DNA from 3 places in the Photorhabdus temperata genome. Region 1 is predicted to be linked to each of the others. Evidence: predicted binding sites of a transcription regulator. Region 1 holds the regulator's gene; each other region holds the start of a gene.
What was found. Region 1 encodes CRP, which controls carbon source genes, mostly activating them, when cyclic AMP is high. Its sites were predicted from a motif close to ATGTGANNNNNNTCACAT; they were not measured.

Region 1 (5,986 bases):
TTGGAGCAGGGGGATGTTATGCTGGTGTGGTCTGAACTGCATGAAAGCATCAATATTATGCCAAAAGAAATGTTCCATTCTTAACATTATGGAGTTTACTGCTTATGTCTGCCAAACATCCGATTATTGCGATTACCGGCTCCAGCGGTGCCGGAACAACAACAACCAGTTTAGCTTTCCGTAAGATTTTCCAGCAACTTAACATCAGCGCAGCACAGATAGAGGGGGATAGTTTCCATCGCTATACCCGCCCTGAAATGGACGCAGCAATCCGTAAAGCCAAGGAGCAAGGCAGACATATCAGTTATTTTGGGCCAGAAGCCAATGATTTTGGCATGCTGGAAAAAACCATGATTGACTATGGTGAAGCGGGTGAAGGCCGTTGCCGTAAGTACCTTCACACCTATGATGACGCGGTTCCTTACAACCAGCTCCCCGGTACATTTACTCCGTGGGAAGCCTTGCCAAAGCAGACCGATGTGCTGTTTTATGAAGGCCTGCACGGTGGCGTGGTAACACCACAACATAATGTTGCCAGTCATGTCGATCTGCTAGTGGGGGTGGTGCCGATTGTCAACCTTGAATGGATACAGAAACTTATCCGCGATACCGGAGAACGGGGACACTCACAGGAAGCGGTGATGGATTCCGTTGTTCGTTCTATGGATGATTATATTAACTACATTACCCCCCAATTTTCCCGGACACATATAAATTTCCAGCGCGTCCCGACTGTTGATACGTCCAATCCATTTTCAGCCAAAGCCATTCCATCCCTGGATGAAAGTTTTATTGTCATCCGTTTCCGTGACCTCACTCAAATTGATTTCCCGTATCTTTTATCAATGTTACAAGGTTCATTTGTTTCAAGCATTAATACCATCGTAGTTCCCGGTGGAAAAATGGGACTGGCCATGGAATTAATTATGACGCCATTGGTACAGCGATTACTGGAAGGGGAAAAAATTTGTTGATTAAAACCTGGGATAAATCCAGAAAACTCAGCGTTTGAATCCACTTCTCATATTATTCAGTTAAAAAAACAGGTAACTGATATTAGTTACCTGTCGTTATTTTTCAATCAGGAAATAATATCTTACTCTGCCTCTTTAATTTCAAAGCTGTAGGTAAGTTCAACTGATTTCCCCAACATCAACGAAACAGAACAATATTTCTCTGCGGAAAGCGTGACGGCGCGTTCAACTGCTTTATCTGATAAATCCTTGCCGGTAACAATAAAATGCAGATTAATAGAAGTAAACAAGCGTGGCGCCTCTTCACGACGGCGAGAAGTTAATTTCACTTCACAATCTTTTATGTCATATCGACCTTTCTGCAAAATAGAAATAACATCAATCGTGCTGCAACCGCCAACTGCCATTAATACCATTTCCATTGGGCTCGGTGCCTTATCGCCGGCATTTCCATCCATCATTATCTGATGACCCGAAGACGACTCCCCCAAAAGAGACAACCCTTCAACCCATTTTACCCGCGCTTGCATAAGTACCCCTTAAGTCATTTTTTGCATCAAAGCCTACTCTTTCAGTATTAAACTGGCAATCTAATGAGCGGTTTATTGTGCTGAAACAATACAAGACAAGACAGAAGCCTTTTCCTGTGTTAAAAACAGAAGCAGGTCTGGGTATATATGGGTTAAGATCAATACTCAAGTTTCAAATTTCAGATAACCTATATAAAACCCTCACCTGTCGGTTTTTCAGCAAACTAATATGTTAAGCTAGTGTCTTTTAAGCCAGCCTGACGAGAAACTTTTAGGTTCTCGTGTTATTTAGGCAGCGATAACAACAGAGGATGAAGCGAATGGTTCTCGGCAAGCCACAAACAGACCCCACTCTTGAATGGTTTTTGTCACACTGCCATATTCATAAATATCCATCCAAAAGCACGCTTATTCATCAAGGCGAAAAAGCAGAGACGCTTTACTACATCGTAAAAGGTTCTGTTGCGGTTTTGATTAAAGATGAAGAAGGCAAAGAGATGATCCTCTCCTATTTAAACCAGGGAGATTTCATTGGCGAGCTTGGATTATTTGAAGAAGGACAAGAGCGTACAGCCTGGGTACGGGCCAAAAGCGCCTGTGAAGTAGCGGAAATTTCCTATAAAAAATTCCGTCAACTGATTCAGGTAAACCCAGATATTTTAATGCGTTTATCTGCCCAAATGGCAAGCCGTTTGCAAACAACTTCTGAGAAAGTCGGTAACCTGGCTTTCCTGGATGTAACCGGCCGGATTGCTCAGACTTTACTGAATCTGGCGAAACAACCAGATGCAATGACCCACCCGGACGGAATGCAAATCAAAATCACTCGTCAGGAAATTGGTCAGATTGTTGGCTGTTCCCGTGAAACGGTTGGCCGTATTTTAAAAATGCTGGAAGATCAAAATCTGATCTCCGCACACGGCAAAACAATTGTTGTTTACGGTACACGTTAATTCCTAATTAATCAGCGCATTATATTGCGCTGATTTTTATTTACACCAACTGACTAATTGCCTTCTCCAGCCGTTCCATCCCCTGGGCTATCTCCTCTTCACTGATAATCAGCGAAGGCGTGAAACGCAGTACATCATTACCGGCACTCAATAACATCAGACCATTTTCAGCCGCCAGTTGCAGGATCTCTTTAGATTTTCCCTGATACTGCGCTTTTAGTTCCGCACCAATCAGCAATCCCTTGCCACGGATTTCACCAAATATCGAATATTTTTGATTGATATCATTCAGAAAATTCACAATCAAATGATGACGTTTTTCAACACCATCCAAGACCTCTGGCGTATTGATAATGTCAAAAGCAGCATTTGCAACCGCACAAGCCAGCGGATTACCACCATAAGTTGTGCCGTGAGTTCCCGGCACCATCACCGAAGCGATATTCGCTGTAGTCAGCATAGCACTGACAGGGAAACCACCTCCCAGCGCCTTCGCTGTGGTGATAATGTCCGGCACAACATCATAATACATATAAGAAAATAACTTACCGGTACGGCCCATTCCACTTTGTACTTCATCAAATACCAACAATATCTGATACTTATCGCAAAGTTCACGCAACCCATGAATAAATGCGGGTGTCGCCGGCGTGACTCCCCCTTCTCCCTGAACAGGTTCTAATACAACAGCACAAGTATGGTCATCCATGACCGCCTTTACTGCATCTAAGTCATTAAAAGGCACATGAATAATATCTGCGGGTTTTGGCCCAAAACCATCAGCGTATTTTGGTTGACCACCAACAGAGACCGTAAACAGGGTACGACCATGAAACCCCTGATGGAATGCGATGATTTTGGTTTTATATGGATGGTAACGGGTAATGGCATAATGACGCGCCAGCTTAAATGCAGCTTCATTCGCTTCCGCTCCCGAGTTGGCAAAAAATACCCGCTCCGCAAAAGTTGCATCAATCAGTTTCTGCGCGAGTATCAAAGCTGGTTCATTGGTGAAAATATTACTGATATGCCAAAGTTTCTCCCCTTGCTGCTTTAAAGCATCCACTAACTCAGGATGACAATGCCCCAAAGCCATAACAGCAATACCACCGGCAAAATCAATATACTCTTTCCCTTGCTGATCCCATACACGGCTGCCTTGCCCTTTCACCGGTATAAACTGTGCCGGTGAATAAATTGGCAACATGACTTGATCGTATGTATTTCTGTTTACTGCGGCATGCTCCATCATTTTCCCACCCGTTTTTTATATATACGCCATTCAAAAATGAAATTATAATCACTGAATATGCATAAAAAATCAAAGATGGGCAAATGAAAAAGATGAATAAATGAAGAAATTATTGGTATCTGGTTAATATCTAAGGAAGTTACTCAGTAGCTGATGCCCTTGCTCGCTGAGAATACTTTCAGGGTGGAACTGCACACCTTCCAAGGGCAAAGTACGATGACGAATTCCCATGATCTCATCTACATTGCCGTTATGCTGACTCCATGCAGTAACTTCAAATGCGGCTGGTAAAGTCTCTGCGGCAATCACCAATGAATGGTAACGGGTAACCGTTAATGGCCGGTTAAGCCCTTTGAACACACCTTGCTGATTATGATGAATAGCAGAAGTTTTCCCATGCATCACTTCCCTAGCTTTTACTACACTGGCGCCGAATGCCTGCCCAATTGCCTGATGCCCAAGGCAAACACCCAGAATCGGCAATTTATCCGCAAAATGAGAAATCGCAGCCAGAGAAATTCCTGCTTCATTTGGGGTGCAAGGGCCTGGGGAAATAACCAGATGTGTAGGCGCTAATCGCTCAATATCTTCAAGCTGTAATTCATCATTACGCTTGACTAAAACATCTGTTCCCAATTCACAAAAATATTGATATAAGTTATACGTAAAAGAATCATAGTTATCTATTATTAATAACATAGGAGTCTATCCTACCCATTTTTATCGCTGTATTTGTTGTCCTGCCAATCCTGCAATTTGTTTATCATGAACAACATGATTTCAGGTAAAACGGCCTAACGACAACGGGGCGGCTATCATAGCACATAAGCACTTGCAGCATAGTGTAACAAAATCAATGACTACTTTTTCCTCAACCAACTTACTCTCATACCGCTACAAAACATAGGCTCTTTTTGATATTCAATAAGTAAGGTAATTGTTATGAAGACAAAACTGATTATAGCATCTCTTTTTTTGTTGTCCTTCCCCGCGCTGGCTGCAACTAAAGCTGCAAATATTTTCTTCCCGGCAAAAGGGGTTATTTGTGATAAAAAAGGAAAATACTGCGCTGATCAGCAAGGTTTATCGCTAAAACTCACCGAGAGATATTTAGGGAAAAAAGCTTCGAAACACTTGAAAGAAATGATTGGTGATGGGAAAGATTTTGACCCTTCATCCTACACTTTGAGTAATGGTGTTCACTGTGAGAGTAAAGAGAAGAAGTGTTACAAAGACAGATATTATCCACGAACCGAAGAAAATAAAGAATTTACCAAGAAGCTGTATGAATAACGGTAAAACGGGCCTGCATTAAATGAAGGCCCAAATTGTTAATCAGATGAAAATTCACCGAGAGACCAGAAACTGCCATAATCGCAGTTGATCATTAATGTCTCAGAAAAAAGTTAAGGAATAATCTTAGCAGACAGGATAACCACGGGTTTCACCGGCACATTCTGATAGGGACCAACATTTTCAGTTTTTACTTGAGAAATTTTATCTACAACATCCATACCTTTTACGACTTTACCAAATACTGCATAGCCAAAGTCACGCTGACCATGATCAAGGAAAGCATTATCCGCTACGTTGATAAAGAATTGACTAGTAGCACTGTCTTTATCAGCGGTACGCGCCATGGAAATCGTTCCGCGTAAATTACGCAGCCCATTATCCGCTTCATTTTTAATAGCTTCTTTAGTCGCTTTCTGCTGCAAATCTTTGGTAAAACCGCCCCCCTGAACCATAAATCCAGGGATTACCCGATGAAAAATTGTATTGTTATAATAGCCCTCATTGACGTATTCAATAAAGTTTTTGGTTGTAATCGGCGCTTTCTGGCTATTTAATTCCAGTTCAATATTACCCTCTGTTGTCATCAGCTTCACATGGGTTTCACCCGCAGCCAGAGCCAGAGGTGCCATTGCGCTCAGAGAACATGCAGTTACAAGCGTTACTAAAATACGTTTAAACATTCTGGATTCCTATATATTAAGGTCAACAACACAAGCTGAAATCAATTCTAATAATCTCCTCAGCATAGTGCTCAATATTTACTTACATTTACGATATCAATCGGTTGATGCCTTGGATAAAAATTTATCCTCTCACAATAGATCAGATTTTATTTCACAAATAAGGCAATAATTGACGGCAAAATAGCAAGTTTGGCTTAACCCATCAGAAATATGTCATTATTTTTAATCCTGTCAACCAACAGTGGCTATCGGTATAATCTCCTTTGGCATATATTCAGTGCATTTCTCAGGGAGATAA
Region 2 (5,986 bases), on a different contig from region 1:
AATCAGCCAGAAGGCAGTAAACAAGCAGAATTGGATGCTTACAGTGCACCAATCCGTGCCCGCCGTGAGTCTAAACGGGTGAATAATCAGACTGTTACTCATCGCCTTGCCGCTATTGAGCCACAGGATAGTGAACGTAATCAACCCTATCCACAGCGTGCGGAAGTACAGCGTCAGCGCTATAACCTGCCATTGTGGCCAACAACAACAATTGGATCATTCCCGCAAACAACGGAAATCCGCGGCTTGCGTCTGGATTTCAAAAAAGGTCGGGTAGATGGCGCCAGCTATCGCACCAACATTTGTGAACATATCAAGCAGGCAATCAACGAGCAGGAACGTTTAGGATTGGATGTCTTGGTTCATGGTGAAGCTGAGCGTAACGACATGGTGGAATACTTCGGCGAACACTTTGACGGTTTTGTCTTTACGCAAAATGGCTGGGTTCAGAGCTATGGCTCCCGCTGTGTTAAGCCACCGGTGATTATTGGTGATGTCAGCCGCCCAGAAGCTATCACTGTAGAGTGGGCTAAATATGCTCAATCGTTGACGGATAAACCTGTCAAAGGGATGTTAACCGGGCCGGTGACTATCCTCTGCTGGTCATTCCCAAGGGAAGATGTCAGCCGTGAGACTATCGCCAAACAGATTGCATTGGCACTGCGTGATGAAGTGGACGATTTGCAGAAAGCCGGCATTGGCATCATCCAGATTGATGAGCCGGCATTGCGTGAAGGTTTACCATTGCGCCGCGAAGAGTGGCAGGCATATCTCGATTGGGCTGTGGATGCATTTAAATTGAGTGCTGCAATTGCCGAAGATGACACACAGATTCACACTCATATGTGTTATTGCGAGTTTAATGACATCATGCCTTCCATTGCGGCACTGGATGCGGATGTGATTACCATTGAAACTTCCCGTTCAGATATGGAGTTGCTGGATTCATTCGAAAACTTCTCTTATCCGAATGAGATTGGGCCAGGTGTTTATGATATTCATTCACCTAACGTGCCCAGTGTTGAATGGATTGAAGCATTGTTACGCAAAGCGGCTGATCGTATTCCGGTTGAACGCTTGTGGGTTAATCCGGATTGTGGCCTGAAAACCCGTGGTTGGACTGAAACCCGTCAGTCACTGGCAAATATGGTACAGGCGGCGAAACGTCTCCGCGAATCAGTAAAATAACTCAATCCAGTCATTCGCCCATCACCTTTATTGGTGATGGGCTTTTTCATAAATAATCTTTCTCTTGCGGGTGTTTGTCGCCTAATGGGGCCTCCTTTGTGATCAAATTTTTTGTGACTTATATATATATTCCATATTGATATTGGAAAAAATACGTTTTATTAACAAAATACCCGCGACGTAACAAAAGGGAATCTGGAAGCATTGTAATAGAAACTAAATAATTAAAGAGAGGATTATATGGATGTTAATAATTTGCAAGGTAAGAAAAGTAGCTCTCGAAGAGATTTTTTAAAAGGTAGTGCTGCTATCACGGCGACGGCTGCACTTGCTCCAATTGGCTTGGCCCGTGCGGAAGGAAAATTATCGTCACAGAGTGGAAATGGAATAGGTGTGTGTACCCTTGCCCCAGAGCAGATATCAGGGCCATATTTTCGGAATAGTAAAATTGTCAGGCGGGATATTACTGATTCAGAAGCAGGAATACCTTTTTTATTAAAAGTAACTATTATGGATGAGAAAACATGTAAGCCTGTTGATAAGTTATTTGTTGATATTTGGCACTGTAATAGTCGGGGGAAATATTCTGGTTGGAGTTATATCAGTCCTGATATACCACCTGAAGCCGGTGAAATATCTGGTATCAACAGAACTGATGATAAAGTTTTTCTAAGAGGGGCTCAACAATCGGATAAAAATGGGGTGGTCAATTTTACTACTATTTATCCAGGGTTTTATGTTGGTAGAGCAACTCATATTCATATTGCAATTAGACAGATCAGCAAAGATATAAATGAAGAAGAACATTTTGCCTTTGTTGGTCAAATGTATTTTCCTGAAGAGATCAATGCAGAGGTTTATAAATATGATCTGTATTCAAAACGGAGGGTGATCAGAACAAAAAATCGTGAGGACGAGTATTTCAAAAATATGAATGGTCATCTTTCAGAAATAAAAGTAACAAAAATAGACGAATCTGATATTAATCGTGGGGTACTGGGTGAAATAATTTTGTCAATAGACTTAGAAAACATATCTAATTTCATAACTAAAGATGATTTATATGCTCATACGGTGTGACAGGTTTTTTGAATAAACTAAATTTCAATATAATAACAGTCGAAATTATAAAATAATCTATGTAAACGGCATATTGGTTAATAATTTAAAAAAATATCAGGTGCTTGATAATTACATACGGACATTGTGCAGGCACAGAGAGGATTATCTTTGCAACATTATTCAATAGATCGTATTTCTCTGTGCCTGTCACTTTTGTGGAGAGTTTTTAACTGCGCGAGCAGAATATTAAATTAATGAGTTGCACCTCCACTGATGACGATATCCTCACTGTTTTTTAATGCTTCATCAATGGCGATTTCCAGTGCTGTTATTACTGTTTCCAGTGCCATACTCGGTGTGCCGGAGTACCGCACTGCCTGCTCTGGCAGATAAGGGATATGGATAAAACCACCGCGTATTTCAGGATTGGTATACGTCAAATAATGCAGCAAGCCATACATCACATGATTGCAGACGAAAGTACCTGCGGTCTGTGAAATTGAAGCTGGGAGTCCTGCTTCATGTAAACCTTTGACCATTGCATTGATGGGTAACGTGGCAAAATAGGCGGCGGGACCCGTTGCTACGATCGGCGTATTGATAGGCTGGTTACCTTGATTATCAGGAATGCGTGCATCGTTGATATTAATCGCCACGCGTTCCACGGTGATATCAGCTCTACCGCCCGCTTGTCCTACGGCAATCACCAGATCAGGCTGGATATCATTAATAGCCGCATATAAGCAAGTCAGGGAGACGTCGAACACACATGGAAGCTGGCGTGCTTCTATACGCGCTCCACACAATTCGCGCCCTTGCAACTGCTTGACTGCTTCCCATGATGGATTAATCGTTTCATCGTCGAAAGGCTCAAAACCTGTAATTAAAACTGTTTTCTGTCTTGCCATAGGTAGTACTCCTGTATGATGGAAAGGTTCTGATATGTTTAAACAATATGCATCCTATTAAAGGGTAGCAGTGATATTTATATTTGATAATTGTTTTATTTTTGTTGAAAACATAAAGAAAATATGGTGGAAAATAATAAATAAGATTTTATTATTAGTTATGGAAATAAAATACAGTTAATTTTTAAATATGTTTTTCATCGGGGGAAGTTATTGTGAAAATGATTCGGATCATTGTGTTGTTGCTTGTAAATATTATGACGTAAATTTTAATAACAGTGGTTATTTTTATTTTTGAGAATTGACGATTCTTAGGATATATTCTTCTTTATGACTGACTATATTGATATTTACTGCTATCGATTCTCTGGATAGGAAATTTCGATGAAATAGTCATGTGTTTTTCATCTTGACAATTAATAAATCAAGTTAGCCATTTGGATATATTCTGTTCCCTGTGTTGTTTGAATCATAAATATAATTAAATAATTGGCTGTTTGCTCCATATACGATCGTATTCAATTTAGCTTATGGTAGAAAGGAAACGCCCGGCTCTTTATTTTTGAGTTTGTGATTACTATTTAGGCATGTGTTAATTTTTTTCTTTATAATGGTTTGCTTATTTTTACTCATTTTATGATTATTTTGTGACTTACATCCCAAAATAATGTACGTTTTTCTTTTTTATCTTACTTCGAAGTGATATTTATCACTAAAAGATGTCTAAATGCTCAATACAGTAGATTTCAACTAATTTCGTTATAAATTCTTCCCTTTGAGGAGTCTGATATGTCTGATGTATTTCACTTAGGTCTGACCAAAAGCGACCTACAAGGCGCAACTTTAGCTATTGTTCCGGGTGATCCGAAACGTGTGGAAAAAATTGCAAGATTGATGGATAACCCAGTTCATCTTGCTTCTTTGCGTGAATTCACGTCGTGGCGTGCAGAAATTGATGGTAAAGCAGTTATTGTATGCTCCACGGGCATTGGTGGCCCGTCAACATCCATTGCTGTTGAAGAATTAGCACAATTGGGGGTTCGTACTTTCTTGCGTATTGGGACAACAGGTGCAATCCAGGAAAATATCAATGTTGGGGATGTGCTGGTAACCACGGCTGCTGTTCGTTTGGATGGCGCCAGCTTGCATTTTGCTCCGATGGAATTCCCGGCGGTTGCCGATTTTGACTGTACCACTGCACTGTATGAAGCGGCAAAAGATTCCGGTGCAACGGCACATGTGGGTGTAACCGCCTCTTCCGATACTTTCTATCCTGGTCAGGAACGCTACGATACCTATTCTGGCCGTGTTGTGAGCCGTTTTAAAGGCTCAATGGCTGAATGGCAGGCGATGGGCGTCATGAACTATGAAATGGAATCTGCAACTTTATTGACTATGTGTGCAAGCCAGGGGCTGCGTGCAGGTACGGTTGCCGGTGTCATTGTTAACCGTACTCAGCAGGAAATTCCTGATGTTGAGCTACTTAAGAAAACAGAAAGTAACGCATTAGGGATCGTGGTCGAAGCTGCTCGTCGTTTGTTGTAAATAATACTTTTTGGGCCGGAATATTCCGGCTCACTCTTCTTTTAAGCAGAAATCTGTTAATGTTTTAAAATTTACAACTAATTAAGAGTCATCATGATTACTACATCTTTATTGCACCCATCAGTACTTCCCCTTCATGGCGGGATTAATTTTCGTGATTTAGGTGGTAAAACGGTAACCAGTGGTGGGAAAATTAAATCAGGTTTACTTTTTCGCTCTGGTGCTTTGGATCGCTTAACGGAAAAAGACCAATCTTTCCTGACAAATAAAAACCTCTTTCAAATCATAGATTATCGTGACATAGGTGAAATAGAAGATAAGCCTGATCAGGTATGGAATGGGGCTAATTATCATCATGCTCCTGCCAATCCATTATCCAAGGAAGTGAATGCGAATCTGGAAAAATTGACATCAGAGAGGTTGGAACAATTTGATCCGCAGTCATTTATGTTCCGTCTTTATAAATTACTGCCTTTGAAAAATGAGGCTTATAAGATATTAGTTAAATTGCTGCAACAGCCGGAAAGAGGCGGGATAGTACAACATTGCGCGGTAGGTAAAGATAGAACGGGTGTAGGTTCTGCATTGGTGTTGTTTGCACTTGGTGCTGATTTGGATACGGTAATGGAAGATTATCTGGTGACTAATTCTACGTTGGCACCTTACCGTGAGTATTTGTTAAATGAACATGCGAAAACCATGAGTGACGATGTGGTTGAGAAATTCGCTTATGTCTATTCTGTCAGAGAAGAATTTTTAATGACGGCTTTAAACAGTATTAATCAGAATTATGGCAGTGTAGATGTATGGCTGGAGAAAGATTTTGGTCTTGATTTTGCTGCCCGTCAGAAATTACAAGGTTATTTCCTTGAATAAGAAGTTGGTTTAATTCTGGTTAATACAACAGTGGTTAAGTTGAATGTGGTATTAATCAATACAGGAATTTGAATTTGAGTCTTCATGAAATAGTTGAGTTGGTAATCGCTTTTGTTAAAGCACACGATACCTGGATCATGCCGATTGTTTTCTTACTTGCTTTTGGTGAATCTTTGGCTTTTTTCTCCTTGTTATTGCCTGCAACGATCATACTGCTTGGATTAGGTGCATTAATAGGTGAAAGTGGCCTTAATTTCTGGCCAATCTGGTTGGCTGCGGCGGTAGGGGCCTTTTTGGGCGATTGGGTATCCTATATCGCCGGTGCGCATTTTAAAGGTGATGTTGGTAAAATCTGGCCGATTTCCCGTAAACCACAATTGCTGACACGAGCGCATAACTTCTTTGAG
Region 3 (5,986 bases), on a different contig from region 1:
CACCCACTCCCATCTCATGAATAACCTTAATCATGATTTCAGCACTTGCCAGTGTGGCGTTAACGGGTACTTTGCCGGTGGACGTTTTGATAAAATCGGCACCTGCTTTAATTGAAATTTCAGCCGCCTTACGGATCAGAGATGCTTCTTTCAGTTCACCTGTTTCGATAATGACTTTTAGCAAAACACCCGCTTCCGCACAGGCTTCTTTACAGGCTTTAACCATATCAAAGCCAATTTGTTCATTACCGGCCATCAATGCGCGGTATGGGAAAACCACGTCAACATCATCAGCACCATAAGCAATCGCCGCCCAGGTTTCAGCTACAGCGATCTCAATATCGTCATTACCGTGTGGGAAGTTTGTCACTGTTGCAATGCGGATTTCAGGGGTGCCCTGTTCACGCAATATTTTACGCGCCAGAGGAATAAAACGCGGGTAGATACAGATAGCCGCCGTGTTACCCGCCGGGCTTTTCGCCTGATGACAAAGTGCCGTCACTTTTCCATCTGTATCATCATCATTAAGTGTCGTTAAATCCATCAAACTCAGCGCACGCTGCGCTGCTGCGGTTAAATCGGTCATAAAACTCTCCAACGTTATTATCGCGGCCGGCTTTACGCCAGAACCACACATTTTTTTAAACGATTGTTTGTTGGCGAGCGGACTTGGTTCCTTGAAGATGTAGCCGTGGGATGCCTACCGCGACAGTTGAACTCCTTTTCACCGCACTATGCTCTCTTCGGTTTATGGTCCTTAATGCGAGCCTCGCCTTTATCCATAAAATATTGGCATAATATTATTTGAACATTTAAACGCTCAAAAAATCGTGCCAAATATCACATTAATACAATGTAATTTGCAAGATAACAATTTTATATGTGATGAAAATCACATTAAATTGGTGTGCTATCCGGTTTATCTGCCAATCACACCTTCCTGTCATCAAATAGTACACGATAAAAAATATAACTCATTGCCAAACAAAGGGGGATGGCAGGCAATGTTTTTCATCATGGGTTAATTGGAAGGAAAATGGATTGCAGGCGGAATTATCCCACCTGCATATTGCAACAAAGTTACAGCGCCAGGAAGAAACCGGCAATAGTTGCACTCATCAGGTTGGATAATGTACCTGCTATTACTGCTTTCATCCCCAGACGAGCGACATCCCCGCGACGATTTGGCGCCATACCGCCCAAACCACCCAGCAGGATAGCGACAGAAGAAAGGTTAGCAAAGCCACACAGTGCAAAGGAGATGATGGCTTTGGTGTGATCTGACAGAACCTGTAAACCCGCAGCCGCAACCGCATCATCCGGTTGCAAATATGGGCCGAAGTTCATAAAGGCAACGAATTCGTTCACAACCAGTTTTTGACCGATAAAGGAACCGGCAACGGTTGCTTCATGCCATGGAACACCAATCAGGTAAGCAATAGGCGCACAAACCCAGCCCAGTACCAATTCAAGAGAAAGTTGCGGGTAATGAAACCAGCCACCGATACCACCAAGAATACCGTTCACTAACGCAATCAGGGCAACAAACGCCAGTAGCATTGCACCGACGTTCAGCGCTAATTGCATACCAGCAGCGGCGCCAGAAGCCGCGGCATCGATAATGTTAGCAGGACGTTCTGATTCAGCGACCAGTGACATCGCATCAACAGTGTCTTGCGACTTTTCAGTTTCAGGCACCATCAGTTTAGCGAATAACAGACCACCTGGGGCTGCCATAAAGGAAGCCGCAATCAGATATTCCAACGGTACGCCCATTGATGCATAACCAGCCAGTACAGAACCCGCGACAGATGCCAGACCACCACACATAACCGCAAACAGTTCAGACTGGGTCATCGTGGCGATATAAGGGCGAACAACCAGTGGCGCTTCAGTTTGACCTACGAAAATATTTGCTGTTGCTGACAACGATTCGGTACGTGAAGTTCCGAGAACTTTTTGCAGGCCGCCACCCAATACTTTGATAACGAGCTGCATAACACCGATGTAGTACAAAACAGCAATCAGTGAAGAGAAGAAAACGATAATCGGCAGTACACGCAAGGCGAAAACAAAACCACCACCCCCAAACAGTTCAAACATTTTGGGGGAAACTAATCCACCAAAAATAAAATCCATTCCTTGCTGACCATACTGGATAACACTGGAAACTCCCTCAGACATACCCATTAATATTATCTTGCCTGCGGGAACATAAAGTACAAAAGCGCCGATAGCGACCTGAATCAAAAAAGCACCAAGGACGGTACGAAGTTTAATAGCGCGATAGTTACTGGAAAAGAGTACTGCGATCAAGATCAGCACTACCATCCCGACCAGGCTCATAAAGAGTTGCATTGGAAGAATCCCTGTTCACTTAATAATAAATTAAATATGTCAGTAAGTATGTAAATGTTTACTGACACTGTTTCGGCGCTGATTATACTCAGTCATCGGAATGAACAAGCTATCTACATCACAAATACCCACCGAAAAAAGCAATGGAAAAACGATAAATGTGATGTAAATCACACAAAATTGCGGAAATAATCTGCAATAAGATAATCTAGCCGTCAGGACGGCAAAATAATAAACAATTAAGAGATGATTATCAGGTAAGCGCAGTTAAAGTTTTATGATATACCACTTAACTATTCAACCCAAATAACTCAACACTGTTACTATAAAGTTGGGTGGCGATTTCGTCAGGAGATTCACGGCGAAGCTCACATAATGAAGCAAAAACCCCGGCAACTCTTTCCGGTCGGTTAGGTTCTCCCTGAAACCCGAAAAGTGGCATATCCGGTGCGTCTGTTTCCAGCACAAGAGAAGTTAAAGGAAGTTCAGCAACTGCGCGACGGGTTTTCTGCGCTCTTTCATAAGTAATGGTTCCCCCTACCCCGATGTAGTATCCCAAACGGATAAAAGTTTCTGCCTGAGATAAACTACCGGCGAATCCATGTACCACACCGGTACGGGGAAGGTCGATTCTTCTCAGGATCGCGGCCAGTTGATCATGGCTTTTTCTGGAATGAAGTATGACAGGTAATTCACACTGTTTTGCCAGCCGCAATTGAGCACACAGCAACTCTTTTTGTTTTTCAAACTGAGGTTCAGCCATATAGAGATCAAGGCCAATCTCTCCGACAGCCACCCGCTTTTCATTTTTCTGTTTCAGTAATTGCGCCAGATCGGCAAGATGCGGTTCCTGATGTTCATTGATATAAAGAGGATGCAAACCCAACGCCGCATAAATCTCCGGATAAACGCGAGCCAGTTCAGATACCCGTTGCAAATTTTTCCCACTCACCGCGGGAACAATAATTTTATCCACACCATCCTGTGCCGCCCGTTGCAGGCTCTGCCGTTCGTCATCACGAAACGGGGGAAAATCAAAATGGCAGTGGGTATCAATCAACATAAAACTATCCGTTATTCATCTGTTCTGGCGATTCCGCCAATGCAGCTGGTGGTTTAACCAAAACGCTATTTTCCCCACTCCGGCGCAAGACATGACGGCTCAAACGATAATTTTTACGCTCCGCCATACCAAACTTATCACCAACAAATGCATGACCAACCGTCGCCAGGAAATAGCGACCGCAACGACGCCCAAGATGATAATCCTTATTCAGCGCCGGCAAACGACTGCCTAATGCACTGGCAGTTAATGGCGCAGGCGGATAGATTTCAAAGATCTGTACATCATCAGGTGGATTTTCAATAAATTTCTGTGTGCGGTAATAGCTTTTCGCATGTTGCTGTAACATCCGTACCATCTTTTGCAGGCTGCTATCCCCCAGCCAGCGTTCCATCCGTTTCATCCAATCAGGCGTGTAATAGAGCTGCGAAGGAACAGTGCGGATCACGACTATCGTATCAGCACCACGGCGATACGCCTCTTCCACCGGAATGGCGTCACTGATACCACCATCATAATAAACGACATCATCAATCGTCACACCATTGCGATAAAGCCCAGGAATAGCACTTGACGCCTTAATCACTTCCAGCCAATTCTTCCCATCAGGATGAAAATAGGTTGGTTCAAAATTATCTGCACGACACGCGCACATATAAAATTCACATCCGGCCTCAAACTTGCGTAAAGCGGTGGGGATATCCAAGGGAAGTTCCTGAGAAACGGTCTGCAAAAACCAATCTAAATCAACTAAATGACCACCACGAACAAAACGCAGAGGGTTAAAGAAATCAGGTCTGGTCGTATAACGGCTGATAGCCCGCCGGGCATATCCACGCTGCCCACAAATATAGGCTGAAAGGTTCTGAGCACCCGCCGAAGTACCAAGCAATAGATCAAACGGGTTAAATTCAACACGCATAAATTCATCCAGCACACCGGCGGTAAAAATGCCGCGCTGCCCCCCACCCTCACAAACAAGTGCAACCTTTCCAGATTTAATATGCGATTTATATTTATGGGATAATAGATCAATATTTCCCAAAGTTATCGGTATACGTTTCCCCACACAGTCCCCCAAAAAAATAAATGACGGATAGAGAGCATAACTTGAGAAGTTATTATCCGTCATTATATTATGGTGCTACGTAGTCAATATTTTGATAAAAACCCCTGGTGAGGGCGCATATCCGATTAGTACAAAACAAAATTATTTGAATGGAAAACAACCACCAAATTAGAAAAACATATTATTTTTTTATGGTCAGACCGTTTTGAATAGATTTGACCCCTTTCACTTTAGAGATAACATCCAGTACTTTTCTGGATTGCTGCTCGCTTTTCACAAAACCAGAAATATAAACAACTCCTTTTTCTGTTTTTACCGCGATGCCGGTGCTGTTGATACCTTTTTCCGCCAATAACTCACTTTTAATCTTCGCTGTGATAGCACTATCATCCATGTAACCATCGACGCTTTTCATGGAGTCATCGATTTTCTGACCAGCACTGTCGAGTGCTTGTGTCGCTTTATTTTTAAAAGACTCTTCTGCCAGCACACTACCGCTGACCAAGGCTGTACCCAAAACAACAGCCATCAATGTGTGAGTCAATTTAACATTCTTCATCTTATACCTTCCTTTTGTCGGTTAGATTTCTGAATCTATAAAGCCATGCAAACTGTCTTTGTATAAAGTAACCTAAACAGAATCCGCATTAGAATTAAAAATAGGTTATTACCTCCAATAGCTAAGTTAAATTGGAAAATAAAAACATCAATACAGCGAAAGACCAAGAAATAATAACAGGAAAATTAAGCAAAGAGCTATAAAATAAGACGAATCTTACCGACTAAAATTATAAATTATTCTTGTGTTACATATATTTTTGTAAAGAAAAAGGCTAACCTATTGTTAGCCTTATAAAATATTAATGTTCCCGTGTCTTGCGGAAATTGACGTCAGGATAACGTTCGCTGGTAAGATTCAGGTTAACCATAGTGGGTGCAATATAAGTCAGATTATCACCCCCATCAAGCGCCAGGTTTTGTTCATTCTTACGCTTAAACTCTTCCAGTTTTTTCGCGTCATAGCACTCAACCCAACGAGCCGTTGAAACGTTTACCGGTTCATATAAGGCTTCAACGTTGTATTCACTTTTCAAACGGGCAACAACCACATCAAACTGTAGAATACCTACCGCTCCCACAATCAAATCGTTATTTGCCAGTGGACGGAATACCTGTACCGCGCCTTCCTCAGAGAGTTGAACCAATCCTTTCAGCAGCTGTTTCTGTTTCAGGGGATCGCGCAGGCGGATACGCCGGAATAATTCCGGAGCAAAGTTAGGAATACCGGTAAATTTCAGATCTTCCCCTTGAGTAAAGGTATCACCAATCTGGATTGTGCCGTGGTTATGCAGACCGATAATATCTCCCGGGTAGGCATGATCCACATGAGAGCGATCACCTGCCATAAATGTCAGCGCATCAGAAATCACCACATCTTTCTTCGTTCTTACCTGACGCAGCTTCATGCCTTTTTCATATTTACCTGACACCACACG

Region 2: udp (uridine phosphorylase) is a predicted target of CRP. The motif match lies at 3,856-3,873, and genes of this name have one in related genera.
Region 3: LGZ99_RS11695 (NupC/NupG family nucleoside CNT transporter) is a predicted target of CRP. The motif match lies at 2,517-2,534, and genes of this name have one in related genera.

Annotation. Positions count from the first base shown of each region.
Region 1 covers NZ_JAJAFX010000027.1:48,900-54,885, reverse strand. The annotation lists gene LGZ99_RS12275 (YheU family protein) at 1-84, shown strand, start outside; gene LGZ99_RS12270 (phosphoribulokinase) at 105-974, shown strand; gene LGZ99_RS12265 (OsmC family protein) at 1,097-1,504, opposite strand; gene crp (cAMP-activated global transcriptional regulator CRP) at 1,825-2,457, shown strand; gene argD (bifunctional acetylornithine/succinyldiaminopimelate transaminase) at 2,498-3,709, opposite strand; gene LGZ99_RS12250 (aminodeoxychorismate synthase component II) at 3,833-4,408, opposite strand; gene LGZ99_RS12245 (YcgJ family protein) at 4,652-5,002, shown strand; gene ppiA (peptidylprolyl isomerase A) at 5,116-5,685, opposite strand.
Region 2 covers NZ_JAJAFX010000042.1:19,473-25,458, reverse strand. The annotation lists gene metE (5-methyltetrahydropteroyltriglutamate--homocysteine S-methyltransferase) at 1-1,188, shown strand, start outside; gene LGZ99_RS16210 (intradiol ring-cleavage dioxygenase) at 1,429-2,268, shown strand; gene pcp (pyroglutamyl-peptidase I) at 2,502-3,158, opposite strand; gene udp (uridine phosphorylase) at 3,948-4,703, shown strand; gene LGZ99_RS16195 (tyrosine-protein phosphatase) at 4,797-5,579, shown strand; gene LGZ99_RS16190 (DedA family protein) at 5,654-5,986, shown strand, end outside.
Region 3 covers NZ_JAJAFX010000026.1:13,847-19,832, forward strand. The annotation lists gene deoC (deoxyribose-phosphate aldolase) at 1-586, opposite strand, end outside; gene LGZ99_RS11695 (NupC/NupG family nucleoside CNT transporter) at 1,081-2,346, opposite strand; gene LGZ99_RS11700 (TatD family hydrolase) at 2,648-3,421, opposite strand; gene LGZ99_RS11705 (patatin-like phospholipase family protein) at 3,426-4,490, opposite strand; gene LGZ99_RS11710 (BON domain-containing protein) at 4,672-5,049, opposite strand; gene prfC (peptide chain release factor 3) at 5,351-5,986, opposite strand, start outside.